DNA from 2 places in the Streptomyces sp. NPDC101194 genome. Region 2 is predicted to be linked to the other one. Evidence: predicted binding sites of a transcription regulator. Region 2 holds the regulator's gene; the other holds the start of a gene.
The links. The regulator HspR, encoded in region 2, represses chaperone genes until heat shock. The targets are predictions, from matches to a motif close to TTGAGNNNNNNNNNCTCAA.
Positions count from the first base shown of each region.

Region 1 (14,471 bases), on a different contig from region 2:
GGACGGTGATCCGCTCGGGGATGTTGACCTGCGACTCCGCGATGACCTTCACGACCTCCTGGGAGACCGCGGTGGTCACGGCGACCGGGAACTCGGGCTGGACCTCGGGGGTCTGCGCCGGAGCCGGCAGCGAGGTGGCCTCGCGGACCTCCGCGAAGACCTTCTCCAGCTGGCCCTGGAAGTCCTGGAGCGCCTGCTCGGCCTCTTCCAGCGTGATGTCGCCGCGACCGATGAGGGACTCGGTGTAGAGCTTGCGCACCGAGCGCTTCTTGTCGATCAGGGTGTACATCTGCGGGTTGGTGAACTCCGGGTTGTCGCCCTCGTTGTGACCGCGGCGGCGGTAGCAGATGAGGTCGATCACGACGTCCTTGTTGAACGCCTGCCGGAACTCGAAGGCCAGCCGTGCGACCCGGACGACGGCCTCGGGGTCGTCACCGTTGACGTGGATGATCGGCGCCTCGATCATGCGCGCCACGTCGGTGGCGTACATCGAGGAGCGCGAGGACTCCGGGGCGGCGGTGAAGCCGACCTGGTTGTTGATCACCACGTGCACGGTGCCGCCGGTGCGGTAGCCGCGCAGCTGCGACATGTTGAGCGTCTCGGCGACGACGCCCTGGCCCGCGAAGGCCGCGTCGCCGTGGAGCGCGACCGGCAGGACCGTGAAGTCCGTGCCGCCCTTGTTGATGATGTCCTGCTTGGCGCGGGCGATGCCCTCCAGGACCGGGTCGACCGCCTCCAGGTGCGAGGGGTTGGCGGCCAGCGAGACCTTGATCTGCTCGCCGTCCAGACCGGTGAAGGTGCCCTCGGCGCCCAGGTGGTACTTCACGTCGCCGGAGCCGTGCATCGACCGGGGGTCGAGGTTGCCCTCGAACTCGCGGAAGATCTGCGCGTACGACTTGCCGACGATGTTCGCCAGCACGTTCAGCCGGCCGCGGTGGGCCATGCCGATGACGACCTCGTCGAGGCGGGCCTCCGCCGCGGAGTCGATGACCGCGTCGAGCAGCGGGATGACGGACTCGCCGCCCTCCAGCGAGAACCGCTTCTGGCCGACGTACTTGGTCTGCAGGAACGTCTCGAACGCCTCGGCGGCGTTGAGGCGGCGCAGGATGCGCAGCTGTTCCTCGCGCTCGGGCTGCTGGGCGCGCGGGCGCTCCACCCGGTCCTGGAGCCACTTGCGCTGCTTCGGGTCCTGGATGTGCATGAACTCGATGCCGGTGGTGCGGCAGTACGACTCACGCAGCACACCGAGGATGTCGCGGAGCTTCATCATCGACTTGCCGGCGAAACCGCCGACCGCGAAGTCCCGCTCCAGGTCCCACAGGGTGAGGCCGTGCTCGGTGATGTCCAGGTCGGGGTGCTTGCGCTGGCGGTACTCCAGCGGGTCGGTGTCGGCCATGACATGGCCGCGGACCCGGTAGGAGTGGATCAGCTCGAAGACCCGCGCGGCCTTGGTCACGTCGTTGTCGTGCGAGGCGTCGATGTCCGTGAGCCATCGGACCGGCTCGTACGGGATGCGCAGCGACTTGAAGATCTCGTCGTAGAACTCGTTCTCGCCGAGCAGGAGCTGGGCGACGATCCGCAGGAACTCGCCGGAGGCGGCGCCCTGGATCACCCGGTGGTCGTACGTCGAGGTCAGCGTCATGACCTTGGAGATGCCCAGCTTGTTCAGGGTGTCCTGGGAGGTGCCCTGGAACTCGGCCGGGTAGTCCATCGCGCCGACGCCCATGATGAGGCCCTGTCCGGGCATCAGGCGGGGCACCGAGTGCACGGTGCCGATGCCGCCGGGGTTGGTCAGCGAGGCGGTGACTCCGGTGAAGTCGTCCATGCCGAGCTTGCCGTTGCGGGCGCGGCGGACGATGTCCTCGTACGCCTGCCAGAACTCGAAGAAGTTGAGCGTCTCGGCCTTCTTGATGGCCGCGACGACCAGCTGGCGGTCGCCGTTCGGCTTCACCAGGTCGATGGCCAGGCCGAGGTTGACGTGCTCCGGCTTGACCAGGGTCGGCTTGCCGTCCTTCAGCGCGAAGGAGTGGTTCATCGTCGGCATGGCCTTGAGGGCCTGCACCATCGCGTACCCGATGAGGTGCGTGAAGGAGATCTTCCCGCCCCGGGCGCGCTTGAGGTGGTTGTTGATGACGATGCGGTTGTCGAAGAGCAGCTTCACCGGAACGGCGCGGACGGACGTGGCCGTCGGCAGCTCCAGCGAGGCGTTCATGTTCTTCGCGACGGCGGCCGACGGGCCGCGCAGCGTCACGTACTCGGGGCCGGCCGGGGCCTCGGTGGCGGGCGCCGCCGCGGGCTTGGCCGGGGTCTCGGCGGCCTGTGCGGGAGCGGCCTGTGCGGGCGCGGCCTTCGCCGGAGCTGCCGGAGCAGCGGCGGCGGGAGCGGCCTGTGCGGGCGCCGGGGCCACGGGCGCGGTGGTCTTCGCGGCCGGAGCCGGGACCTGCGCCGGGGTGGCCCGGGGCGCGGCTGCCGGTGCGGCGGCGGCCGGGGTCACCGCAGCCCCCGCGGCTGCGGCGCCGGGAACGGGCTTGTCCGCCGTGCCGGACGTACCCGGCTTGTAGTCGGCGAAGAAGTCCCACCAGGCGCGATCGACCGAATTGGGGTCCTGGAGGTACTGCTGGTAGATCTCGTCGACGAGCCACTCATTGGGGCCGAAAGCCGCGGCCGGGTCGGAACCCGGGCCGGCTTGGTCGGTCGAGATGCTCGAGTTACTGGGGGACTGAGACGACACGGCGGCAACCGCCCTCTTCCGCTTCACAAGGTGATGGACAGCGGAAATCAAGGCTACGCCTCCCCAGCCGTTCCATGCAGGCGGGGCCGCTCTTCGTCGTGCAAGTCACATCGGAAGGCGGGTTTCGGCGCAGGAAATGGCGGGAAACAAGCATGGTTCCGCTTCACTCCGGGTACGCGGGACCGCGGCTACGACCCCTTGGACCGTACCCATTGAAGGGAACGCGCAGAACGTGCCCTTCCGGTTCGAACCCTATGTCAACCTCGCGGTTGCGGGATCCCCGGAAGAGTGACCTGGATGCGGCAGCCGCGAGCGGATTCGGCCACACCGATCCGTCCGCCGTGCAGATCCACCGCCCAGCGGGCGATCGCCAGGCCCAGCCCCGTACCGCCGTCGCTGCCGGGACCGTGCGGGGAGGGCACCTCGCCGCGGTTGAAGCGCTCGAAGACCCGGTGCCGCTCCGACTCCGGGATGCCCGGACCCTCGTCCAGGACCTCCAGCGCCAGGGACTCCGGCCCGGCGCCCCGCCGGGCCAGCACCGTGACCCGGCCGTGCGGCGGGCTGTGCTTGACAGCGTTGTCGACCAGATTGGCCACCACCTGGTGCAGCCGTTCCGCGTCCGCGTGCGCGGTCAGCTCGGGCGGCGACACGTCCAGATGCAGATGCACGTCCGTGCGGGTGTGGTTCCCGGAGCCGGAGGGCAGCCGGCGGTGCGAGGCGGCGAGATTCGCCTCCTTCAGCACACCCGACAGATACGGCCACACCTCGAAGCGGCGGGCCCTCAGCGTGACCACCCCGTTGTCCAGGCGGGACAGGTCCAGCAGGGTCTCCACCAGCCTGCCGAGCCGCTCGGTCTGCTTCAGCGCCGTGCGCATCGTCTCGGGATCGGCCGAGGACACCCCGTCCACGACGTTCTCCAGTACGGCCCTCAGCGCCGCGATGGGCGTCCGCAGCTCGTGCGACACATTGGCCACCAGCTCCTTGCGGTGCCGGTCCACGGCCTCCAGGTCGTCCGCCATGCGGTTGATCGTCTGGGCCAGGTCGCCGAGCTCGTCACGCCGGTCGGCGCCGCTCACCCGTCTGGTGTAGTCGCCGTGCGAGATGGACCGGGCCACGGTCGTCATCTCGTCCAGCGGTGCCGTCAGGCCGTGTGCCACGAACTGGGTGATCAACAGGGTCGCGATCACCGAGAACACCGTGATGAAGCGCAGCTCGGTCCTGGTGCGCAGGGCCACCATCAGCAGCCCGGTGGTGATGAACACCGACACCACCACGAGGGTGCCCAGCTTTGCCTTGACCGAGAAGGGACGCAGTCCGGAACCGGGCCGGGTCATGGCGCAGGGGTCTCCAGGGCGTAGCCGACACCGTGCACGGTACGGATCCGCTCCGCACCGATCTTCCGGCGCAGCGCCTTGATGTGGCTGTCGACCGTGCGGGTGCCGGAGGCGTCCGCCCAGTCCCAGACCTCGGCCAGCAGCTGCTCCCGGGAGAGCACCGCGCGCGGCGTGTTGGCCAGGCAGACCAGCAGGTCGAACTCGGTCGGCGTGAGGTGGACGTCGTCGGCGCGCACCCGGACCCGGCGCTGCGCGTGATCGATCTCCAGCTCGCCGAGGCGCAGTATGCCGCTGCGCGGTGTGACCGCGGCCAGCGCCGCGCGCTCGACCCGGCGCAGCAGGACGTGCACCCGGGCCGCCAGCTCGCGCATCGAGAACGGCTTGGTCATGTAGTCGTCGGCGCCGACCCCGAGGCCGACCAGCATGTCGGTCTCGTCGTCCCTGGCGGTCAGCATCAGCACCGGCACCGGCCGCTGGGCCTGCACGCGACGGCAGACCTCCAGTCCGTCGAAGCCGGGGAGCATGATGTCGAGCACCATCAGGTCGGGCTGCCACGCCTCGGCCGCGTCCACGGCCGCGGGCCCGTCGAGTGCGGTCTGCACCAGAAAGCCCTCGGCCCGCAGCCGGGCGGAAATGGCATCGACGATCGTGGCGTCGTCCTCGACCACCAGCACCCGGCGCTGCGCGCCCGGGGTGGCCGCGACACCGTTGTGGGTGGTGTGTGTCTGTTCCATCGCCCCGCCCCTGCCCGCTCTCACGGGGGCCATTCCCCCGGACACGCGGTCTTCGCTTGTGGATGTCATGGGTGATCCCGTCACCGGTCAGCAGCGTAAAGGCAGCGGACTGCTCTCGGCTACGCAGGGTGTAACGGCTTCGACCCAATGAAAGTGGCGGAGTGTCGGCCTTGTGGCGCTTGGCCCCGGGCGTTCGGGGGGTGTGGACGCCCGGTGGGGACTATCGGTCTGTCCGAAGTGCGAGATGAACCACGTCCGGAACACCTCGGGCAACACTGACCTCTTCGGTTCTTACCTCACCGAATCCGGCATTCCGCAAAGCTTGTTCGAACTCGACGGACGGTTGTGCGGACCACACTGCGAGAACGCCGCCGGGTGTCAGCCGTTCCCGGCAGTCCGCCAGTCCGGCGGGGGAGTACAGGCCGAGGTTGTCCTCGGTGACGGTCCAGTCCGGTCCGTTGTCGATGTCCAGGCACAGAGCGTCGTAACGTTCCGTAGTCGTGTGCAGGTACGAGACGAGGTCCGTCGTCAGGATCGCGGTCCGCGGATCGGCGAGCGCCGCCTCGGAGATCGCGGCCAGTGGTCCCTCCCGGTGCCAGTCCACGATCGCCTGCTCCCGTTCGACGACGGCGATCCGCCCCCACCGCGGCTCGGCGGCGGCCCGGACGAGGGAGAAGCCGACCCCGAGACCCCCGATGAGTACCGCCGGGGCCGTCCGCTCGGCGGGCAGCGCGGCCAGCGCCGCGTCGATCAGAAGCCGCTCGGAACGCCCGTCCGAGGTGTCCATCAGGAAGCACCCGTTGGCGATGATCTCGAAGTCGTCGCCCCGCTCCCGCAGCACGACCTCGCCGTACGGGCCTTCATGGCGGTCGAGCGTGACGGGGGCGAGGGCGTCGGGGCCGTGGATGTGGGGCATGGCGCGGATCTCCGGTGCGTGGCGGACACGGTCCTCCCCATCCTGTCCGGTCGGCGCGGTCGGCGGCCAGCGGATTGCCCGGCCCATGCCGGGAGGTGCGCGCCGGCGGGGCGCCGTCCCGGGCCGCGGGGCTGCGCTGTCGAGGAACACGCCCCTCGGGGAGCGTAAGCGCATATAAGAGGACGGCAGAACGGCGTGATCGACGCCCGGTGCGAAGCGATCACCCATTTTCGGCCACCTTGTGTGGCTCACGCCATGGACGACGTGGGGAAGGATCGCGGAGGGTAGGAAGTTGTTTTGGGGGGCTTGTACGGAAAGGGGCCTCGCGCGGTGCATCAGGGTACGGACAGAGTGGCCGGCGAGGAACACCACGAGGCGCAGCCGCTCGGCGCCATACCGCGTCAGCGCCGCAAGGAGGAGAGCGCCCCTCCTCCGGCCCGGCAGGCCCCGAAGGGCCGCGAGGCAAGCGAGGCACGCGAGGCGCGCAGGGCGCGCCGCCTGCTGCGGCTGCTGCCGACACCCACCGGTACCCCGTTCACCTTCGGTTATCTGCTGGTGCTCGTCGGTACGTCCCTCTTCATGGAGTTCGCCGACCAGGACACCGTCTCCGCCGTCCTGCGCGAATCGAGCACGGATGTCGCACATCTCGGTGAGACCCCGCTGCTCGTCCTGGTCGCCAGCGCCCTCTGGGTCGTCGGAGGGCTCACCTCGCCGTACGTCGTCGGCTTCGCCCTCGTGCTGACCGCCCTGGAGCGCCGCATCGGGGGGTGGCGCACCGCCGGGGTGTTCCTGCTCGGCCATGTCGTGGCGACGCTCGCCACGGAGATCCCGGTCGGGCTGTCCGTGGTGGCCGGTCACCTGCCGGAGTCCTCGCTGCACCGGCTCGACTACGGCATCAGCTTCGGGCTGATGGCGAGCGTGGGAGCCCTCGCCGGGCTGCTCGTGCCGTGGCCGCGGGTTGTGGTGCTCGGCGGCGTCGGCGCGATGCTGCTGCACGATCTGTTCGAGCTGAGCAGCCCCCTCGCCGACTGGGGGCATCCGCTGGCGCTGCTGCTGGGCGTGGCCTGCTGGCCGCTGTTGCGCCGGGTCGTCGCGGCCCGGGGCGTGGTGACCAGGGGCGCGGGGCCTTCTCGCCGTGCGCCGCGGGGTGTTCGGCTGCGGGCCAGGGCGCCGGATCGTCGATGAGCAGGTGCCGACGGAGCTGTCGACGACCTCCCGTGGGACTGAAGCGGAGGCGCGCGGGGTTCACCACGTACGGGTCGGGCCGGATCCGTGTGCGGCGGGTACGTCGGTGATCGCTCACAGCGAACACGCCTCGGGGAACAATGGGCGGCTCAGGAGCATTGAGTCTGCATAGCTCAACTTGACTGCCGAAGGGGAGATCATGGCTACCGAGTCCAATGCGGTCACTCCGCTCGCCCTGCCCGTGCTGCCGCTCGACGACGAGGTCGTGCTGCCCGGGATGGTGGTGCCTCTGGACCTGTCCGACACCGATGTGCGCGCCGCCGTGGAGGCCGCGCAGGCCGCGGCCCGCGAGGGCGGCGGCAAGCCCGAGGTGCTCCTGGTGCCGCGGATCGACGGGACGTACACCGGCACCGGTGTCATCGGCACCGTCGAGCAGGTCGGACGGCTTTCGGACGGAGATCCGGGCGCGCTCATCCGCGGCCGTGGCCGGGTACGGATCGGGGCCGGGACCAGTGGACCGGGGGCCGCGCTCTGGGTGGAGGGGACCAGGGTCGACGCGGTCGTCCCCGACCCGCTCCCCGGAGCCGCCGCCGAGCTGGTCAAGGAGTACAAGGCACTCGCCACCAGCTGGCTGAAGAAGCGCGGGGCCTGGCAGGTCGTGGACCGGGTCCAGCAGATCGAGGACATCTCCGCGCTCGCCGACAATTCCGGATACTCACCCTTCCTCACCACTGCCCAGAAGGTGCAGCTCCTGGAGACCGTGGACGCGGTCGCCCGGCTCAAGCTCGCCATCCAGTGGCTCGGCGAGCACCTCGCCGAGCAGGACGTCGCCGAGTCCATCGCCAAGGACGTCCAGGAGGGCGTCGACAAGCAGCAGCGCGAATTCCTGCTGCGGCGCCAGCTCGAAGCCGTACGCAAGGAGCTCGCCGATCTCAACGGGGGTCCTGGCTCCGGCGCAGACGAGTCCGACGACTACCGGGCCCGCGTCGAGGCCGCCGACCTTCCCGAGCACGTCCGCGAGGCGGCGCTCAAGGAGGTCGACAAGCTGGAACGTTCCTCCGACCAGAGCCCCGAGGGCTCCTGGATCAGGACCTGGCTCGACACCGTCCTCGAACTGCCCTGGACGGAACGGACCGAGGACGCGTACGACATCCGGGGCGCCCAGGAGATCCTCGACGCCGAGCACTCCGGGCTGCAGGACGTGAAGGAGCGGATCACCGAGTACCTGGCGGTCCGCAAGCGGCGTTCCGACCGCGGCCTCGGCGTCGTCGGCGGACGGCGCGGCGGTGCCGTGCTGGCACTGGTGGGTCCTCCGGGCGTGGGCAAGACCTCGCTCGGCGAGTCCGTCGCGCATGCCATGGGACGCAAGTTCGTCCGCGTCGCGCTCGGCGGTGTGCGGGACGAGGCGGAGATCCGCGGCCACCGGCGTACCTACGTCGGCGCCCTGCCGGGACGCATCGTGCGGGCCGTCAAGGAGGCCGGCTCGATGAACCCGGTCGTCCTGCTCGACGAGATCGACAAGGTCGGCTCGGACTTCCGGGGCGACCCGGCCGCCGCCCTCCTCGAAGTCCTCGACCCGGCCCAGAACCACACCTTCCGCGACCACTACCTGGAGGTCGAACTCGACCTCAGCGACGTCGTGTTCCTGGCCACGGCCAACGTGCTCGAAGCCATCCCGGAGGCGCTGCTGGACCGGATGGAACTGGTCCGGCTCGACGGCTACACCGAGGACGAGAAGGTCGTCATCGCCCGCGACCACCTGCTCCCGCGCCAGCTGGAGCGGGCCGGTCTGGAGAAGGACGAGGTGACGCTCGACGAGTCCGCGCTGCGCAAGCTGGCCGGTGAGTACACCCGTGAAGCGGGCGTACGGAACCTGGAGCGGGCCGTCGCCCGGCTGCTCCGCAAGGTCGCGGCCCAGCACGAACTGGGCGACCGGGAGCTTCCGTTCACGGTCACCGAAGCGGATCTGCGCGGCCTGATCGGACGGCCGCACCACGTCCCGGAGTCCGCCCAGGACCCGGCCGAGCGCCGGACCTCGGTGCCGGGCGTGGCCACCGGGCTCGCGGTGACCGGAGCGGGCGGCGACGTGCTGTTCGTGGAGGCGTCGTTGGCCGACCCGGAGACCGGGGCCTCCGGACTGACCCTGACCGGCCAGCTCGGCGACGTGATGAAGGAGTCCGCGCAGATCGCGCTGAGCTTCCTGCGGTCGCACGGCGCGGAACTGGAACTGCCGGTCGCGGACCTGAAGGACCGCGGAGTGCACATCCACTTCCCCGCGGGCGCGGTCCCCAAGGACGGCCCGAGCGCGGGTGTCACGATGACGACGGCACTGGCCTCGCTGCTCTCCGGACGACTGGTCCGTACGGATGTGGCGATGACCGGTGAGGTCTCGCTGACCGGACGGGTGCTGCCGATCGGCGGCCTGAAGCAGAAGCTGCTGGCCGCGCACCGGGCCGGGATCACCACCGTGGTGATCCCGAAGCGGAACGAGGCCGACCTGGACGATGTTCCGGCCGAGGTCCTGGACACCCTGGAGGTCCACCCGGTGACGGACGTCCGCCAGGTGCTGGAGATCGCCCTCGCGCCGGTCTCGGCGGCCCGGCCCGAGGAGAGGATCCCGGCCGCGGCGTAGCCGCCACGGCGTGACGGACGTGGCACCACGTGCGCGACCGGTACGGACGGCCCGCCTCCCCGGCAACGGGTGGGCGGGCCGTTCCACGTGGGACGGCGGGTCGGCCCACGAAGGACCGCACGGCGAGCGGGGCACCGAAGGCCGCGACGGCCCGGCGACTTCCCCGGCGGCGGACGCCGGTACGGGCACCGGTGCGGGTGCGGCCGGTGGGCCTCGTCGCCGGCGAGCCGGGCTCAGGGGCGGTAGATCGTCCCCGGGACGGGCTCGGCGGGCGCCATCAGCTGCGGGACGGTGACAAAGGTGTAGCCCTGCTTCTTCAGCGCGTCGATGATGCCCGGCACCGCGGGCACCGTCCCCTTGTAGATGTCGTGCAGCAGGATGATGCCGTCCTTGCTCGCCTGGTCCAGGATGCGCTTCTCGATCAGCGCCGAATCGGTGGTGGAGTAGTCCTTGGCGGTGGCGCTCCACAGGATCTGGGAGAGCCCCAGGTCCTCGCTGATCCCCGAGACGGTGTCGTCGGTGCGGCCCTGCGGCGGGCGCATCAGCCGCGGCTTCTTGCCGGTGATCTCCGCTATCGCGTCCTGCGCCTTCTCCAGCTCGGCGCGTATCTCGGCGGGCTTCTTGTCCGTCAGGATCGCGTGGGACCAGGTGTGGTTGGCCACCTCGTGCCCCTCGGCCGCGAGCCTGCGCACGGTGTCGGGGTGCTTCTTGACGTGGTTCTTGCCCAGCAGGAAGAAGGTCGCGTGCACCTTCTTCTCCTTGAGGATGTCCAGCAGGTGCGGGGTGTCCTCGCTGGGTCCCGCGTCGAAGGTCAGGGCAATGCACTTGGCCTTGCGGCAGTCCACCGGACCGAAGGAGCCCTTGGCGTCGGAGCCCGCGTCTCCACGTGCCGAGGCCGGTGCGGTGGTCTGCATGGAGCAGCCGCTCAGCGTCAGGGTGAGTGCCGTCACCAGGGCAGCGGCCAACCCCGCACCGATCGACTTCGTCTTCATGGGCAAGGCGGGTCACTCCTCCGTGGCTGAACAGAGCACGCGATGTGCGGCGGAGAAGGACTATACACACGGCGTATACACCGGATTTATAGGGGTGTCCGGTGCCTGCGCGGAGGCCGAACGGCCTGGTCATGGGAGCGAACAGGGTGGAGCCCCCGGTGGCTGGGTGGGTCACCGGGGGCTCGGTCGTGCGAAGCGGTGTGCCGCGCGGCAGCGGCGGGCCGGCTCAGCCGTTGGCGAGGGCCTGTACGCGGTCGAGCGCGCCGTTGAAGTGGCTGTGGTCGCCGACGTAGGGGCCGGACGAGGTGTACTGCCACATCGTGTAGTAGCCCCAGCCGGCCGGGAGTTCGCCGACCGTGCTGTTGTACCGGGCCACCCACAGCGGGTTGGTGGTCCCGAAGCTCGCGTTGTTCCCGGTGCAGGTCTGCCACCAGCTGGTCGCGGTGTAGATGACCGCGTCGCGTCCGGTGCGCGCCCTGTAGGTGTTCACGAAGTCACGGATCCACGACACCATGGCGGCCTGGCTCAGGCCGTAGCACTGGTCGCCGTACGGGTTCCACTCGATGTCGAGCGCGCCCGGAAGGGTCTTGCCGTCCTTGGACCAGCCGCCCCCGTGGTCCACGAAGTAGTTGGCCTGGACGGCGCCGCTCGTGGTGTTCGGGGTGGCGAAGTGGTACGAACCCCGGATCATGCCGACGTTGTACGAGCCGTTGTACTGCTGGGCGAAGTACGGGTTCGTGTAGTAAGTGCCCTCGGTGGCCTTGGTGTAGGCCCACTTCACACCGCTGTTCCAGAGGGTGGGCCAGTCGACGTTGCCCTGGTAGCTGGCGACGTCCACGCCTTCGGTCTGGGCGGCGAGGGTGTTGCGCGGCAGTCCGCCCTGGCCGTCGTGGGCGGCGACACCCATGCCCATGGTAGCCGTGCCCCGTGCGGGCTTCTTGGCCGCGGCGGCGGAGTCGTGGGCGTCCGCGGCGCTCGCCGCGCCGGGCAGGGTGAGGAGGAGGGAAAGGGCTGCGAGCAGGGTTCCGGCCGCCGCGAAGCGCGAGCGGCGGGACGTTCCGGATCCGGATCTGAGCACCGGCATGTGAGTGCCTCCGAGGCCTTGGTGGGGGGACGCGCTGATCCCAGGGGGACGCCGGGCGCACCCCTGTCGGCATGTCATGGTGTGGACATGCCATGCATGACGCTACGCACGTAGACCTGTGCTGCGAAAGGGGGCCTGGGCGCCGCCGTTGGTCTACGCCTGCGAAATACTGGCCAAGCTGCGGCGATGACCAGCGGCGAAAGAAACTTTCAGCGGCAGGAAAGCTCATGAGGGGTGTTGACGTGCACGGGAGCGAAAGCGGTAGTGAACCCGGCGCGACCGGAGAAAGTGGTGTGGACCACGCATTCCTGGCCCTGGAGCGGGAGTTGGCCGTCTTCCTGCGGCGGGCACGGGCCAACTCCGGGGAGATGGCGCGCGAGGTGCATCCCGAACTGGAGGCCGCCGCGTACGGACTTCTCGTCCGGCTGGAGTCGGCCGGACGGCAACGGGCCACCGATCTGGCCGCCTACTTCGGCGTCGGCAAGGCGACCATGAGCCGTCAACTCCGCGCCCTGGAGGACCTCGGACTGGTGGCGCGCGAGCCCGACCCGGCCGACGGCCGCGCCCATCTCGTCCACCTCACCGCCGAGGGGCTCGCCCGCTACCGCAGCGTCCGCGACGCCCGCCGCGAGCGCTATGTGCGCAAGCTCGCAGACTGGGACCGGGCCGAGGTGGCCGAACTGGCCCGGCTGTTGCATCACCTGAACGCCCGCGCCGAGGGCTGACGTCCGCGCCGGCCCGCTCCCCGCGGCACGTCCCCGTCCCGGTGCGGCTCACAGCACCGCGTAGACCGCCGTCGCGTCGTCATGGGTCTTGCTGCGGCGCAGGCGCGTGCGCTCCGTGTCCGCGTCCTCCAGGGCCCGGACGCGGTCGATCAGCCCCTGCGTCCCCTCCTTGTGGAGCACCCCGATGCAGTCCGCCCAGTCGCCTTCGCGGAACATCTCGGTCCAGCGGGCCGCCCCGTCGGTCAGCGCGGCGAGCGCCCGCACCCGGTCGGCGGGGGTGCGCCCGGTGACCGCACGGGCCGCCACGGACGGATCCGCGGCGGCGGTGAAGAAGCCGCCCTCCTTGTTCCGTGCCCGTGCGTCGGCGATCGCCTCGCTGGCGAGCGTGCCCGGTGGCAGGTGGTCCAGCCGGTCGTCGAGCAGGGGGCGCACGCTTCCGTCGGGAGCCTCGATCAGCAGTACGGAATCGGACAGTACGAGGTGCTCGATCTCGCGTTCGTCCCAGCGCGCCATGACGACCGTCGCCTGCGGTGTCCGCACGTGAGAAAGGTCACACAGGGAGCGATGCGTGTCGGCGGTGCGCCGAATGGACTCGGCCAGGATCTCCTGGAGGGTCAGATCCCGCCGCGAACCGGACAGTTCCACCAGTGCGCCACCCAGTCGTGCGGTGAACCAGGGCACCGAGTGCACACAACCGTCGTCACCCCTCGGTGGGGTCACCCCGTCGAGCAGGACCAGCGCCCCGCCCTGGCCCGAAGCGGGGACGGTCGTGGCGGCCCAGTCCTCGTTCGGGCGGTCGGGGCTGCCGGCGGCGGTGGCGAGTTCGATGCGCATACGGCCAGTCTGCACGATGTCTTCACGAGCCCTGCATGAATCAGAATTGGCCTGTACCACCAGGTCAGGCGGGTCTTCGGAGCGGAAGGAATGGCTCCGGGCGGCGTGCGGGTGGGCATCCTGCCAAAGCCGGGGCGGAAGTTCCAGCCGAAGCACCAGGTGTGCCGGACGCGCCTCGGGGGGAGACTTGTTCGTCAACTCCGGAGTGATGTTCACTCGTTCAGGTGGCGGAGTGGTTGATGCGCGCCCCCCTCTCAAAAGCACTGGAATGGTCAGAAGCCGTACAGGGGTCGGGGTGCTCGTTCACATGTGATCGTGCGTCACCTCTGCTTCAAGGGCGGACGAGTCAAGATTGCGAGCACCGGTGCAGAAGAAGCGGCCTCGGAGCAAGGGCAGCAAGCACAGCGGTTCCGGGGTGACGCCACCGGTACCCGCCGAGAGCGAGGGCACCCGGCGCACCGTGCGCGTACGCAGCCGGCTGGTCGCCGGTGTCGCGGTGGTCGGCATCACCGTCATCGCCGCGGGCGCGCCCGCGGCCCTCAGCGCTTCCTCGGACCTGAACGAGTCGCAGCGGCTGGTCACTCTCGCTGAGCTGAACCAGCAGGCCATCGCGCTCGCCCATGCCCTCGCGGACGAGCGTGACGAGGTCACCGCCTACATCGCGGCCGGCCGTGACGAGCAGTCCGGCCCGTCGGCGAAGGACAAGGGCGGCTCCGGCAGCCGGAGCGCCCGCGTCGATCAGCAGGTGGACGAGATCAGGGACGCGGCCCCGGCCGCACTGCGCCGCGATCTCTCGACCATCCCCTCCCTGCGTCGCGACGCGCTCAGCGGCAAGGGCTCGGCGCTGCAGGCGCATCAGGCGTACTCCGAGGTCATCGCCAAGCTCCACGACCTCGCCGACGAGCTCGCCGAGAAGACCCCGCCGCGCGCCGCCGGGGCCACCCGCGCGCCGCTCGCGCTCGGCCGGGCCACCGAGCAGGCCTCCGCCACCCGTGGGCTGCTGCTCGCCGCGCTCTCCGTGCCCCGTCCCGTCACGACCCCGCAGATCGACCCGATCACCGGACTGCCCGTCCAGGCCCAGGACCAGGGCAGCAGCAAGGACGACCGCACCCGTGACGAGCTGAGCGCCGCCGCCCAGCAGGCCCGGGTCGGTGAACTCGCCTCGCTCGCCGACTTCGACCAGGCCGCGGGCACCACGGCCCGCGACAAGCTGTCGTCCACCGTCACCGGCCCCGAGGTCGACAGCGCGGACAAGTACCTCAACTCCCTCACCGACCGCCCCGAGCTGTCCGAATCCGACCAGC
Region 1 is NZ_JBIWOS010000002.1:1,225,429-1,239,899, forward strand. It holds gene ACIRP2_RS12275 (multifunctional oxoglutarate decarboxylase/oxoglutarate dehydrogenase thiamine pyrophosphate-binding subunit/dihydrolipoyllysine-residue succinyltransferase subunit) at 1-2,731, opposite strand, end outside; gene ACIRP2_RS12280 (ATP-binding protein) at 2,989-4,065, opposite strand; gene ACIRP2_RS12285 (response regulator transcription factor) at 4,062-4,799, opposite strand; gene ACIRP2_RS12290 (spermidine synthase) at 5,020-5,715, opposite strand; gene ACIRP2_RS12295 (rhomboid-like protein) at 6,046-6,900, shown strand; gene lon (endopeptidase La) at 7,100-9,532, shown strand; gene ACIRP2_RS12305 (polysaccharide deacetylase family protein) at 9,766-10,524, opposite strand; gene ACIRP2_RS12310 (lysozyme) at 10,751-11,608, opposite strand; gene ACIRP2_RS12315 (MarR family winged helix-turn-helix transcriptional regulator) at 11,836-12,333, shown strand; gene ACIRP2_RS12320 (hypothetical protein) at 12,382-13,167, opposite strand; gene ACIRP2_RS12325 (nitrate- and nitrite sensing domain-containing protein) at 13,532-14,471, shown strand, end outside.
Region 1: lon (endopeptidase La) is a predicted target of HspR. The motif match lies at 7,059-7,077, and genes of this name have one in related genera.

Region 2 (14,471 bases):
CGGGACGGTCTCGAACGGCGTCGCGGCTGATCGCGAGGCGTCAGCGCAACGCGACCTCGCCCGCGTGCACGGCACGCAGTGCGCGCTCGACAGTCTCCTGGTTCTCGCCGACCGGAGCCACGTAGTCGATGACGTCGCGCGCGGCATCCTCCCCGAGCATGCGGGTGATCACCCACGTGGCGAGATACTGCGACGAGAGGCAACCGCCCGCCGTGGCGATGTTCCCCTCGGCGTGGAACGGCGCGTCCAGCACGGTGACGTCGCAGGCTTCGACGAAGGGCCGGCTCTTCACGTCGGTGCACGCCGGCATGCCATCCAGCAACCCCAGCCGGGCGAGCACCAGCGCGCCGGAGCACTGCGCACCGATCAGCTGTCGCGAAGGGTCGAGCAGCAGCCTGGAGATCAGCCGGTCGTCGGCGACCACCTCGCGCGCCTTCACGCCACTACCGATCAGCACGACGTCGGCTTCGGTCACGAACTCCATCGGGCGTTGTCCGGTCACCTCGACGCCGTTCATCGACGTGACCACCGGCGTCGGCGTCGTGATGAAGGCCTCCAAGGCGTTCTTACGGCATCGGTTGATCAGCGCGGAAGCGATGAAGCTGTCGAGCTCGTTGAACCCGTCGAAGGTGACCACGGCTACCTGCATCACGACTCCTTCGAGTACGGCGTGAGATCCGTAGTCTCTCCTGGTGCGCCGTTCCGGGGCGAGAGCCGATCAGCGGCTGGTGGCATGCCCACCACCGCTCCGCGCCCGCTCGGCTGTCCCCGGGCCGATGGTGTGCGGGACGGGGGCCCCGGCGCCCGCCACGAAGGACGCGGCAGGAGGACGCGAGCGGGACTGGCCGACGTCGTGCGGGACGTCCGCGAGAAGGCTGACCAGGTCGGACGTCGGCCAGGAGTCCCGTGCGGGGGTGCACGGCACTCCTGGCCGGCCGCTGTGTGCCGCGGTGAAGGGCACGGACGGGCCCGACGGCCGTGGACCGCACGGCCGTCCTACGCCCTCGCGAAGCGTGAGGCCGACCCCGATCGGTGGGGGTGCCTCACCGTTCCCGTTCCACCAACTTCTTGAAGTGCTCGAGGTCGTCCCGTACAAGCCGTTCGATCGCGGTCGCCTGGGCGAATCCCTTCGGCCCGCCGAACGCCTCCTTGACGGTGCCCGGGTCGTACTCGATCCGGGCCTGGACCCGGGTGTGTTCCCGGTCGATGGGCAGCAGTGAGAAGGTCCCCGCCAGGTCCGGACCGCTCGTGGTCTGCCACTCCAGCATGTGTTCCTTGCCGCGGTCGGTGATCTCGGCTTCGAACTCCTGAGACCGGCCGCCTGCGTCGACGTCCAGGCGCGCCCGGTGCCCGTCCTCCGAACGAGCCTCGCGTACTCCTTCGACGAATCGCGGATAGGTCTCCACCTCGTGGAGGTGTTCCCAGGCCACAGCGATCGGAACAGCAACGTCGATCTGTTCTTCGAGAGTGCTCATGGGCCACCTCAAAACTCGGTTCGCCGTTCATGGGGCCATGACTCCAGTATCGCCCCCGGCGGACCGATGGGGGCCGGGAGCCGGTGTCCGCGGGCCGGCGCGGCCCGTCCTCGGCGTTCCGGGACGCGGGCAGAAGGACCGCGGCGCCTTCAGGCGTGCCCGACCCCGAGTTCGCGGCCGCGGCAGAAGCCCTTCCGCTCCTCGACTGATCGGCTCCGGTGCCATGAAGCGCCTTTAGTATCGCAAGGAATTCACGGTCCTGCGCGATCCATGGTGAGAGCCGTTCCGAGCCCGGGACGACGCTCTCGAAGGATGCTTGAACCGGTCCGGACAACAAAGAAGCCCCCGGCCGACGGCCTGGGGCTTTTTCATGGAGCGGGTGACGAGAATCGAACTCGCGCTCTGAGCTTGGGAAGCTCATGTTCTACCATTAAACTACACCCGCGTAACGCATCGATCGATCCGCTGCGTATCGTCACACACTGTACCCCATGCCAGGTCCCCGGCGTTCGAGCCGTGGGGCCTTTTTGTTGTCGGGGAGGAGGGATGCGGTTGCTGTGGGCGGGAGTTGGGGGCGTAGCGTGGGTGGTCGGAGTGCCGCCTGGAGTGGCGTCCTGTTCATCCCCTAATGTGGCGTTCTCGTCCAAGGCTTGTTGGGGAAGGGACTTGATGGACTCCATGGAGCGCACCGTCGTCCGCTGTGCCGAAGGGCACGTTTTCGCTATCGCTTCGTTCCCGATGCAGCAGCTCGGGTCCGGGCGGCTCGGTCCCGGGCGGCTCATTCGCTGTCCTCGTTGTGCGCGGCTGCGGCATGCCGTGCCCGTGGTGTTCGAGGAGCGGTAGCGGCGGTGTCGGGCGCGCGGGGCGGTCCCGGATTGGGGCGGGCCCGCGCGTTCTGCGTATCCTCGGGGCGTGCTTCTCTCAGACAAGGACATCCGGGCCGAGATCGACGCCGGACGTGTTCGCATTGATCCGTTCGACGCGTCGATGGTGCAGCCCTCGAGCATCGATGTGCGGCTCGACCGCTACTTCCGGGTGTTCGAGAACCACCGCTATCCGCATATCGACCCGGCCGTCGAGCAGGCCGATCTGACGCGCATGGTCGAGCCGGACGGGGACGAGGCGTTCATTCTGCACCCCGGTGAGTTCGTGCTCGCTTCGACGTACGAGGTCATTTCGCTTCCCGACGATCTTGCGTCGCGGTTGGAGGGGAAGAGCTCGCTGGGCCGGCTCGGTCTGGTGACGCATTCGACCGCCGGGTTCATCGACCCCGGTTTCTCCGGTCACGTGACCCTGGAGCTGTCGAATCTCGCGACGCTGCCCATCAAGCTGTGGCCGGGGATGAAGATCGGGCAGCTGTGCATGTTCCGGCTGAGCTCGCCCTCGGAGTTCCCTTACGGTTCCGAGCGGTACGGATCGCGTTATCAGGGCCAGCGCGGGCCGACCGCGTCGCGGTCGTTCATGAATTTCCACCGGACGCAGGTGTGATGCCCGATGAGTGATGAGGTACGGGAGAATCTGACGTACGACGGCTTCGGCCATGCCGTGCGTGAGCTGGCGCAGGCCGTGGCCGACGACGGGTTCGAGCCCGATGTCGTGCTGAGCATCGCGCGGGGCGGAGTGTTCGTCGCGGGCGGGCTCGCCTACGCCCTGGACTGCAAGAACATTCATCTGGTGAATGTGGAGTTCTACACCGGTGTGGGCACCACCCTGGAAATGCCGGTCATGCTGGCGCCCGTGCCGAACGTCATCGACTTCTCGGACAAGAAGGTCCTGATCGCCGACGATGTCGCCGACACCGGGAAGACGCTGAAGCTGGTGCGTGATTTCTGCATCGATCATGTTGCGGAGGTGCGCAGCGCGGTCATCTACGAGAAGTCGCATTCGCTCGTGAAGTGCGAGTACGTGTGGAAGAAGACCGATCGCTGGATCAATTTTCCGTGGAGCGTGGAGAAGCCCGTCGTGCGACGCAGCGGGCAGGTTCTCGACGCCTGACGCGCGAAACTCCGCGCGTGCGTGATGCCGAGGGACCGTGGCCCGACGGTCGGGGTGCGTGATGCCTCTCCGGCCGGTGCGGGACGGTGTCGGTCGTCAGGGCGGACGGACGTACTGAAAACCCCCGGCGCTTGAGCGCCGGGGGTTTTCTTCCTGTCCGGGTTCTGTCCGTCCGCAGCCGGGATCGTTTTCCCGCGGGCGGGACCGTCAGATCGTGCCGAGCTTGATGATCGACAGCAGTGCGATCAGCTGGATCGCCGAGGCGCCCAGTGCCTTCGGCCACGGCAGGTCGTGCGATTTGCTCACCATCGAGGTGAAGAGCGCGGCCGAGGCCAGCCAGGTGATCCATCCGAGGATCTGGACCAGGGAGTTCTCGCCGCCGAGGAAGAGGGCGAATATCAGGCGGGGCGCGTCCGTGATCGACATGATCAGCATGGAGAGGCCCACGGTCGGCTGCCAGGAGCCGTCGCCCCCGAGCTGGCGGGCGAGGGTGTGCGTGACCGCGCCGAGGACCAGGCCGCCGATGACGAAGCCGATGCCCGTGATGACGACGTAGGGGACCGCGGTGGAGATCGTCGCGTTGATCGCGTCGTCCCGGGCCTGGTCGAAGCCGAAGAGGGCGAGCAGGCCGTACAGGAACGTGACGATGAGGGCCGGGCCCCAGACCGGGTAGTCGCGCATCTGCCAGAACGTCGGTCCCGGGCGCAGCACGATGCCGCTGAGCAGTTCCTTCCACGGCAGCCGCGGACCTGAGGGCTGGGCGGGGGCCTGGCCGGCGCGGTAGGTGTTGGCGTCGCCGTACGGGTCCTCGCCGATGCTGAACGCCTGGGTGTGGCCGGGAGAGTTGGCGTACGGGTCGCCCTGCTGGGGGGACCCGTGGGGGTGGTGGGGCTGTTGGTACGGGTCTCCGAAGTACTCCGGCTCCCCGTGGCCGCCACCGTTGTAGCCGCCACCGTTGTAGCCGTCGGCGTGCCCGTAGCCGCCGTTGTGGCCGCCTTGGCGCCCACCGTTGTCGTACGGGGGCGGGGCGCCGCTGCCTCCCGTCGGCGGCCAGGGTTGCTGGCCGTACGGCGGTGGTGCCTGTGTGCCGTACGGCTGCTGCCGCGGTTGCTGTTGCCCTTGCTGCGGGGTGCGGTTGTCCCGGCCGCGTCCGATCCTGAATCCAGCCACGTCATCGAACGTACCTGGTCCGCGTGGGTGCGGTGAGAGGGCCTGGGGAACCTGCCCGCCATTGCGGCCGAGCTGTGACATCCCCTAAGGGCTGTCCCGTAGTCCCCAGGGGTTGTCCCACGTGCGACGGTACGCAAGGCAGAAGCGGCCGGTCCTGCCCCCGAGGCAGGTCCGGCCGCTTCTGTCGCACGTCGGCCCGAGCTACTTCACCGGCTCCGGCTCCGGTGCGTCCGCCGACTCCGTCTCGCCGGCCGGGTCGGCCGGAGTCTTCACGGAGTCCAGCAGCAGCTGCGACACGTCGACCACCTGGACCGACTCCTTCGCCTTGCCGTCGTTCTTCTTGCCGTTGACCGAGTCGGTCAGCATGACCAGGCAGAACGGGCAGGCGGTGGAGACGATGTCGGGGTTCAGAGACAGAGCCTCGTCGACACGCTCGTTGTTGATGCGCTTGCCGATCCGCTCCTCCATCCACATCCGGGCACCACCGGCACCGCAGCAGAAGCCGCGCTCCTTGTGGCGGTGCATCTCCTCGTTCCTGAGGCCCGGGACCTTCGCGATGATCTCGCGCGGCGGGGTGTAGATCTTGTTGTGGCGGCCCAGGTAGCAGGGGTCGTGGTACGTGATCAGGCCCTCGACCGGGGTCACCGGGGTCAGCCTGCCCTCGTCGATGAGGTGCTGGAGCAGCTGGGTGTGGTGGATGACCTCGTACTCGCCGCCGAGCTGCGGGTACTCGTTGGCGATCGTGTTGAAGCAGTGCGGGCAGGTCGCGACGATCTTCTTCGCGGCCTTCGCCTTCTTCGTCGAGTCGTCCTCGTCGTCCTCGCCGAACGCCATGTTCAGCATGGCCACGTTCTCCTGGCCGAGCTGCTGGAACAGCGGCTCGTTGCCCAGGCGGCGGGCCGAGTCACCGGTGCACTTCTCGTCACCGCCCATGATCGCGAACTTGACGCCCGCGATGTGGAGGAGCTCCGCGAAGGCCTTCGTGGTCTTCTTGGCCCGGTCCTCGAGGGCGCCCGCGCAGCCGACCCAGTACAGGTAGTCGATCTCGGACAGGTCCTCGACGTCCTTGCCGACGATCGGGACCTCGAAGTCGACCTCCTTGGTCCACTCGACGCGCTGCTTCTTGGCCAGCCCCCAGGGGTTGCCCTTCTTCTCCAGGTTCTTGAGCATGGTGCCCGCCTCGGACGGGAACGCGGACTCGATCATCACCTGGTAGCGGCGCATGTCGACGATGTGGTCGATGTGCTCGATGTCGACGGGGCACTGCTCGACACACGCACCGCAGGTGGTGCAGGACCACAGCACGTCCGGGTCGATGACGCCGTTCTCCTCGACCGTGCCGATCAGCGGGCGCTCGGCCTCCGCCAGGGCCGCGGCCGGTACGTCCTTCAGCTGCTCCTCGGAGGCCTTCTCGTTGCCCTCCATGTCCTTGCCGCCGCCGGCCAGCAGATACGGGGCCTTGGCGTGCGCGTGGTCGCGCAGCGACATGATCAGGAGCTTCGGGGAGAGCGGCTTGCCCGTGTTCCAGGCCGGGCACTGCGACTGGCAGCGACCGCACTCCGTGCACGTGGAGAAGTCGAGGATGCCCTTCCAGGAGAACTGCTCGACCTGGGAGACACCGAAGACGTCGTCCTCGCCCGGGTCCTCGAAGTCGATCTCCTTGCCGCCGGAGGTCATGGGCTGGAGCGCGCCGAGCGCGACCGCGCCGTCCGCGTTCCGCTTGAACCAGATGTTCGGGAAGCCGAGGAAGCGGTGCCAGGCGACACCCATGTTGGTGTTGAGCGAGACGGTGATCATCCAGATCAGCGAAGTGCCGATCTTGATCATCGCGACGAAGTAGATGAGGTTCTGCAGCGTGCCGAGCGCGAGGCCCTTGAAGGCGAGGACCAGCGGGTACGAGATGAAGTACGCGGCCTCGTAGCTCCCGACGTGGTGGATCGCGCCCTCAAGGCCGCGCAGGGTCAGGATCGCCAGGCCGATGATGAGGATGACGTACTCGACGAAGTACGCCTGCCACGCCTTGGAACCCGCGAAGCGGGACTTGCGGCCGGCCCGGGAGGGCAGGTTCAGCAGCCGGATGGCGATCAGCACGAGGATGCCGACCGTCGTCATCAGGCCGATGAACTCGGTGTACATCTCGAACGGCAGCCAGTTGCCGATGATCGGCAGGACCCAGTCGGCCTTGAAGAGCTGCCCGTACGCCTGGAGCAGCGTCGGCGGCAGGGTCAGGAAGCCGATGGCGACGAACCAGTGCGCGAAGCCGACGATCCCCCACCGGTTCATCCGGGTGTGGCCGAGGAACTCCTTGACCAGAGTGATCGTGCGCTGCTTCGGGTTGTCGGTGCGGCTGCCTGCCGGGACCGGCTGTCCGAGTGTGACGAACCGGTAGATCTGCGCGACGGCTCGGGCGATGAGCGCAACGCCGACCACAGTCAGCACCAGCGACACGATGATCGCGGCGAGTTGCATTTGGGGGCTCCTCGGGCCTGCGAGGGTGGGATCCGGCATCTACGAAAACTGTGACTACTAAGCAGTAACTTAATCAGTCTGTGCTGACACTATCCACTTATTCCGCCGCGCTGTAGCCGGACCGGCGGTGATCTGTGTCGCTCAGGTGCGCCTTGCCGCGTCGGGCGAGCCCGTGGACCGCCCGGTGCAGCGGAGTGTGTACGGCTCTCGCCAGGATGGCGAGGTCGAGTCCCACCCAGTGGTGCTCGGCGTAGTGCTGGTCGAGCAGGGCGGGTTCGTCCCACGGCATGCCGGAGCGGGAGCGTACCTGTGCCAGGCCGGTGAGGCCCGGTCTCAGTTCCTGCCGCCAGTCTCTCGCGGCGGGGGCGGTGGTGGATTCCGAGGGTCCCGTGGTGGCGGTGGCCGTGCATCCGGTGGGCCCGGAGGGGGCGGCTGCCGCGGCTCTGGCCTCGTCTGGTGTCAGGGGTTCCGGGCCGACCAGGGACAGCTCTCCCCGTACGACGTGCGGCAGCCGGGAGAGCACGTCCAGTCGCAGCCGGCGGGTGCGCAGCGAACGCAGGACGAAGAGGTGGCCGCCCAGGCCGATCCGGGGTGAGCGGGTCAGTACCCCGCCGAAGGGGCGTCGTGTGGCGAGGGCGAGGGCGGCCGTGGCGAGCAGGGGGGCGGCGAGGGCCAGCAGGATCGAGCCGAGGACCAGGTCCAGTACGCGCTTGGCCGACGGCCACTCCTGCTGTCGCACGCGCATGCGGGCCGAGGAGAGGGCCGACAGAAGGCCCGGCGGGAGGGTCGGTGTGCCCGCCGGGGTACGGGCGGACGCGTGGACCCACCTGTGTGTCGGTGCGCGACCCGGCACACGGTCGGACAGGCGGCCCGGCATGCGTGCCGAGGCGCGCGCCGGGACGCGGCCCATGGGCCGGTCCGTCGGCCGGCCCCGTCTCTGTCTCTGCATCGTTCGCACCTGCCCGGGGTGGGGTGGGTCGAGTGCCGGTTTTGTGTGGCTCACGGCAATTTGTGACAGAACGATCCCATGACGCGATGATGGGGGCGGGTTGCCCGGCCCGCGAAGGAGTCGGTGTCGCCCCGGGTTGTCCGCCGCGCGCGAGGTGCGTGCACGATAGTTGAGTCTGCTCGACTCAAGTCTGTTGACACCGGGACGCGGCTCATGCATCCTTGAGTCAGTTCCACTCAAGTAGTCAAGCTGGAGGAATTGAAATGGCACGTGCGGTCGGCATCGACCTGGGCACGACTAACTCCGTCGTCAGCGTTCTCGAAGGCGGCGAGCCCACCGTCATCACCAACGCAGAGGGCGCCAGGACCACGCCGTCCGTCGTCGCCTTCGCGAAGAACGGCGAGGTGCTGGTCGGCGAGGTCGCCAAGCGCCAGGCAGTGACCAACGTCGACAGGACCATCCGCTCCGTCAAGCGCCACATGGGCACTGACTGGAAGATCGACCTGGACGGCAAGAGCTTCAACCCGCAGCAGATGAGCGCCTTCGTGCTGCAGAAGCTGAAGCGGGACGCCGAGTCCTACCTGGGCGAGAAGGTGACCGACGCGGTCATCACCGTCCCCGCGTACTTCAACGACTCCGAGCGTCAGGCGACGAAGGAGGCCGGCGAGATCGCGGGCCTGAACGTCCTGCGCATCGTCAACGAGCCGACCGCCGCCGCGCTGGCGTACGGGCTCGACAAGGACGACCAGACGATCCTCGTCTTCGACCTCGGTGGCGGCACCTTCGACGTGTCGCTGCTGGAGATCGGTGACGGCGTCGTCGAGGTGAAGGCCACCAACGGTGACAACCACCTCGGTGGTGACGACTGGGACCAGCGCGTCGTCGACTACCTGGTGAAGCAGTTCGCCAACGGCCACGGCGTGGACCTGTCCAAGGACAAGATGGCTCTCCAGCGTCTGCGCGAGGCCGCGGAGAAGGCGAAGATCGAGCTCTCGTCCTCGACCGAGACCACGATCAACCTGCCCTACATCACGGCGTCCGCCGAGGGCCCGCTGCACCTGGACGAGAAGCTCACGCGCTCGCAGTTCCAGCAGCTCACCGCTGACCTCCTGGACCGCTGCAAGACCCCGTTCCACAACGTCATCAAGGACGCGGGCATCCAGCTCACCGAGATCGACCACGTCGTTCTCGTCGGTGGCTCGACCCGTATGCCGGCCGTCGCCGAGCTCGTCAAGGAGCTGACCGGTGGCCAGGAGGCCAACAAGGGTGTGAACCCGGACGAGGTCGTCGCCATCGGCGCCTCGCTCCAGGCCGGTGTTCTCAAGGGCGAGGTCAAGGACGTCCTGCTGCTCGACGTCACCCCGCTGTCCCTCGGTATCGAGACCAAGGGCGGCATCATGACGAAGCTCATCGAGCGCAACACCACGATCCCGACGAAGCGCTCCGAGATCTTCACGACGGCCGAGGACAACCAGCCGTCCGTGCAGATCCAGGTGTACCAGGGCGAGCGCGAGATCGCGGCGTACAACAAGAAGCTCGGGATGTTCGAGCTGACCGGCCTGCCGCCGGCCCCGCGTGGCGTCCCGCAGATCGAGGTCGCGTTCGACATCGACGCGAACGGCATCATGCACGTCGCCGCCAAGGACCTCGGCACCGGCAAGGAGCAGAAGATGACCGTCACCGGTGGCTCCTCGCTGCCGAAGGACGAGGTCAACCGGATGCGCGAAGAGGCCGAGCAGTACGCGGAGGAGGACCACCGCCGTCGCGAGGCCGCCGAGTCCCGCAACCAGGGCGAGCAGCTCGTCTACCAGACGGAGAAGTTCCTCAAGGACAACGAGGACAAGGTCCCCGGTGACGTGAAGACGGAGGTGGAGACCGCGCTCACCGAGCTGAAGGAGAAGCTCAAGGGCGAGGACACCGCCGAGATCCGTACCGCCACCGAGAAGGTCGCGGCCGTCTCCCAGAAGCTGGGCCAGGCGATGTACGCCAACGCCCAGGCCGACGGCGGCCCGCAGGGCGACCAGCAGCCGGGCGCCCAGCAGGCCAAGGCCGATGACGATGTCGTCGACGCCGAGATCGTGGACGACGAGAAGGACGCGAAGGGCGGTGCGGTGTGACCGAGGAGACTCCGGGTTTCGAGGAGAAGCCCGACGTCCCCTCCGGCGCCACCCCCGGCGGAGCTGAGCCGAAGGACGCCGCTTCCTCTCCGGAGGAGGAGGTGTCCCCGGCCGGGGACGCAGCACAGACGGTCGGCCTGACGGCCCAGCTGGACCAGGTCCGCACCGCGCTCAACGAGCGCACGGGCGACCTCCAGCGGCTCCAGGCCGAGTACCAGAACTACCGCCGCCGCGTCGAGCGGGACCGGGCCACGGTCAAGGAGATCGCCGTAGCGGGTCTCCTTTCCGAGATCCTTCCCGTGCTCGACGACGTCGGCCGGGCCCGCGATCACGGCGAGCTCGTGGGCGGGTTCAAGTCGGTGGCCGAATCGCTGGAGACGGTCGTCGCCAAGCTGGGCCTGCAGCAGTTCGGCAAGGAGGGCGAGCCCTTCGACCCGACGATCCACGAGGCCCTGATGCACTCGTACGCGCCGGACGTCACCGAGACGACCTGCGTGGCGATCCTGCAGCCGGGGTATCGGATCGGCGAGCGCACCATCCGCCCCGCGCGGGTGGCGGTGGCCGAACCCCAGCCGGGCACGGCCACCAAGGAAGAGAAGGCAACCGACGAGGAGAGCGGTGGCACCGAGGAGGTCTGACATCCCGTCTGACCACCTCGCTGCCCACCGCCCGGCCATGCGACCGCCCACCGGGCCGGTCGCATGGCCGATCGTCCGGAAGGAGGGACGTCGATGAGCACGAAGGACTTCGTCGAGAAGGACTACTACAAGGTCCTCGGCGTCCCCAAGGACGCCACCGACGCCGAGATCAAGAAGGCGTACCGGAAGCTCGCCCGCGAGTTCCACCCGGACGCCAACAAGGGTGACGACAAGGCGGAGGAACGCTTCAAGGAGATCTCCGAGGCGAACGACATCCTCGGCGACACCAAGAAGCGCAAGGAGTACGACGAGGCGCGCGCCCTCTTCGGCAACGGCGGCTTCAGGGCCGGACCCGGAGGCGCCGGCGGCAACTTCAACTTCGACCTGGGCGACCTCTTCGGAGGAACCCAGGGCGGGGGCTCGGGTGGCGGCGCCGGTGGCTTCGGCGGCGGCGGTCTGGGCGATGTCTTCGGCGGCCTGTTCAACCGGGGCGGTACGGGGACGCGGGTGCAGCCGCGCCGCGGCCAGGACATCGAGTCCGAGGTGACGCTCAGCTTCACCGAGGCGGTCGACGGGGCCACGGTCCCGTTGCGGATGTCCAGCCAGGCGCCCTGCAAGGCGTGCTCCGGCACCGGCGACAAGAACGGCACCCCCAGGGTCTGCCCGACCTGTCTCGGTACCGGCCAGGTGTCGCGCGGCACCGGCGGCGGTTTCTCGCTCACCGATCCCTGTGTGGACTGCAAGGGCCGGGGCCTCATCGCCCAGGACCCCTGTGACGTCTGCAAGGGCAGCGGGCGGGCGAAGTCCTCCCGGACCATGCAGGTCAGGATTCCGGCGGGCGTCTCGGACGGCCAGCGGATCCGGCTGCGCGGAAAGGGCGGTCCGGGCGAGCGCGGTGGACCGGCCGGCGACCTGTACGTCGTGGTCCATGTCGACGCCCACCCGGTCTTCGGCCGCAAGGGCGACAACCTCACGGTCACCGTGCCCGTCGACTTCACGGAGGCGGCGCTCGGCGGCGAGGTGAAGGTGCCCACGCTCGGCGGTCCGCCGGTCACTCTGAAACTACCGGCCGGCACCCCCAACGGGCGCACCATGCGCGCCCGCGGCAAGGGCGCCGTACGCAAGGACGGCACCAGGGGCGACCTGCTGGTCACCGTCGAGGTGACGGTGCCCAGGGACCTCAACACCGAGGCCAGGGACGCACTGGAGGCCTACCGCAAGGCGACCGCGGGCCACGACCCGCGGGCGGAGTTGTTCCAGGCAGCGAAGGGAGCTTGAGGTGGACGGCCGACGACGCAATCCGTACGAACTGACCGATGAATCACCGGTGTACGTGATCTCGATCGCGGCCCAGCTCTCGGGCCTCCATCCGCAGACACTGCGCCAGTACGACCGCCTCGGCCTGGTCTCGCCCGACCGGACGGCCGGGCGCGGCAGGCGCTACTCGGCCCGTGACATCGAGCTGCTGCGCACCGTGCAGCAGCTGTCGCAGGACGAGGGCATCAACCTCGCCGGCATCAAGCGCATCATCGAACTGGAGAATCAGGTCGCGGCCCTCCAGCAGCGCGTCGCCGAACTCTCGGCGGCCGTGGACGGAGCGGCGGTGGCCATGCAGCAGCGCGAGGCCCAGGTGCACGCCTCGTACCGCCGCGACCTGGTGCCGTATCAGGACGTGCAGCAGACCGGCGCGTTGGTGGTCTGGCGGCCGAAGCGGCCGAAGGACTGAGCGGGTCCGGGCGCGCCCGGACGACGGACGAGGCCGGTCACCCGTGTGCTTCACGGGTGACCGGCCTCGTTCTTTCCGCTTCCTCGGCGGCCAGGGCGGTCCGGGCGGGGCGCAGGGACGAAACGCGCGGCCGGCTCTCACCCTCGTCGCATGTGCCGTCGGTGTCTTCGGCCTCGCCCTGACGCTCACGGGAGGCAGCGAGGCGCTTCAGGGGTCGGCCCGGCCCCCGGGTCTCTCCTCGTCCCCGCCCCTTCGGGCCCCCACTTCTCACGACTGCCGCCGGCTCGCGGAAGGCGTCAGAGCGCGTCGCGATCGGTGCCCTGGTCCAGGATTCCGGACTGCGCGATGAGGTAACCGAGTTGGGTGCGGCTGCCGCTGCCGAGTGCGGCGTTCAGTTTGGCGATGTGCGCGCGGCAGGTGCGTACGTTCATCCCGAGGCGACGGGCGATGGAGTCGTCGACGTTCCCCTCGACGAGGAGCTGGGCGATGGAGCGCTGGACTCCGCTGATGCCCTTGGGCGCCTGTTCGTACTTGATCTCCTCGAGGAGTGGCTGCGCGCGGGTCCACAGCTGCTCGAAGACCTTCACCAGATACTCGACCAGCCCGGGGTGGCGCAGTTCCAGGGCGACTTGGCGGTCGTCCTGAGCCGGGATGAAGGCGACCGTCCGGTCGAAGATGATGAGACGCTCTATGAGTTCTTCGAGGGTCCGGATCTCGACCTTGCCTTCGGCCAGACGTTCCGCGTAGGCAAGGGTTCCGGGGCTGTGCCGGGCCGTGTGCTGGTAGAGCGTGCGGATGCTGACACCGCGGTCCACCACCGAGAGGCCGCGTTCCAGGGCCTCGCTGAGGCGGTCCTCGCTCCGCCCGCCCCCGGGTTGGACGGTGAGGACTTCGGTGCGGCACTCGGCAGTGGCGAGATCCAGGGCCGCGTTGATCCGGTTGACCCCTTCCAGGACCGTGATGGCGTGGGTCGTCGTCGGGTCCTGGGCGCTGATGTCCATGAACGGTTCGAAGGCCTCGGCCAGTTCGACGGAGTGCCGGCGGTGTTCCTGGATCTCGCGCTCTATGGGGTGAAGGCGCTGCGCCAGGGCGGCGGACGGCGGGACCGGACGGAGCCAGTCGGAGTCGTCGGGGTCCGGGTGCAGGAGAGTGAAGTCCATCAGGCAGGGTGCGGAGTCGACTTCGCTGCGAGCGATGCGACCGGAGCGAAGTGCGCTGGCGTAGAGGTGTTTTCCGGCGTCGCACAGTTCGGTGATCGCATGAGGATGTGCCTGTTTTGTGTCTCTTGTGGTCATACCTTCACCCCCCAGGTTCCTGAACATGCAAGAACATGATGCATTGACTCGGTGGTGTTAGCGCGCCCAGGTGAGACATCGTCTTAGGTGCGGGGGAGAAGAATCCACAAGTGAGGACGAAGCTGACTATGTATAAGCGAGTGCTTCGCTCGGTGCTTGCCGCCTCGTTCGTCGCGGCTTTGGGCCTTGGAGCGGTGGGTGCCGGCGACATTGCGTGGAGCGTCGAGGCGGCATCCGTGCCGGGTGACATCGCGTGGAGCGTCGAGGCGGCACCCGCGCCGGGTGACATCGCCTGGGGCACACCGGCCTCCGTGCCGGGTGACATCGCCTGGTCCGTACCGGCCTCCGCGCCGGACGACATCGCCTGGATCGCCCCGGGCGACATCGCGTGGAACGTCGAGGCGGCGGCCGTGCCCGGTGACATCGCCTGGTCCGTACCGACTCAAACGGGCGCATGACCATCCCGCCGGACGACCGAACCTTCCGGCGCGAGATGGCCACGGCCTACCGATCAGGCTGGCATTTCATCGATCTCGTCACGGCCCTCCCCCGCTGTGGCGACTCGCTGATGGTCACTCTGTTCGGCGACCCCATCGTTGTCGCACGTGAAGAAGACGACGAAGTACGTGCCTACCGG
Region 2 is NZ_JBIWOS010000004.1:474,619-489,089, forward strand. It holds gene ACIRP2_RS18780 (DJ-1/PfpI family protein) at 41-649, opposite strand; gene ACIRP2_RS18785 (SRPBCC family protein) at 1,044-1,475, opposite strand; tRNA gene ACIRP2_RS18790 (tRNA-Gly) at 1,847-1,920, opposite strand; gene dcd (dCTP deaminase) at 2,388-2,963, shown strand; gene ACIRP2_RS18800 (phosphoribosyltransferase) at 2,970-3,470, shown strand; gene ACIRP2_RS18805 (Yip1 family protein) at 3,678-4,640, opposite strand; gene ACIRP2_RS18810 ((Fe-S)-binding protein) at 4,842-7,109, opposite strand; gene ACIRP2_RS18815 (sugar transferase) at 7,207-7,854, opposite strand; gene dnaK (molecular chaperone DnaK) at 8,322-10,175, shown strand; gene grpE (nucleotide exchange factor GrpE) at 10,172-10,813, shown strand; gene dnaJ (molecular chaperone DnaJ) at 10,907-12,091, shown strand; gene ACIRP2_RS18835 (heat shock protein transcriptional repressor HspR) at 12,093-12,539, shown strand; gene ACIRP2_RS18840 (helix-turn-helix transcriptional regulator) at 12,836-13,861, opposite strand; gene ACIRP2_RS18845 (5'-nucleotidase) at 13,963-14,292, shown strand; gene ACIRP2_RS18850 ((2Fe-2S)-binding protein) at 14,289-14,471, shown strand, end outside.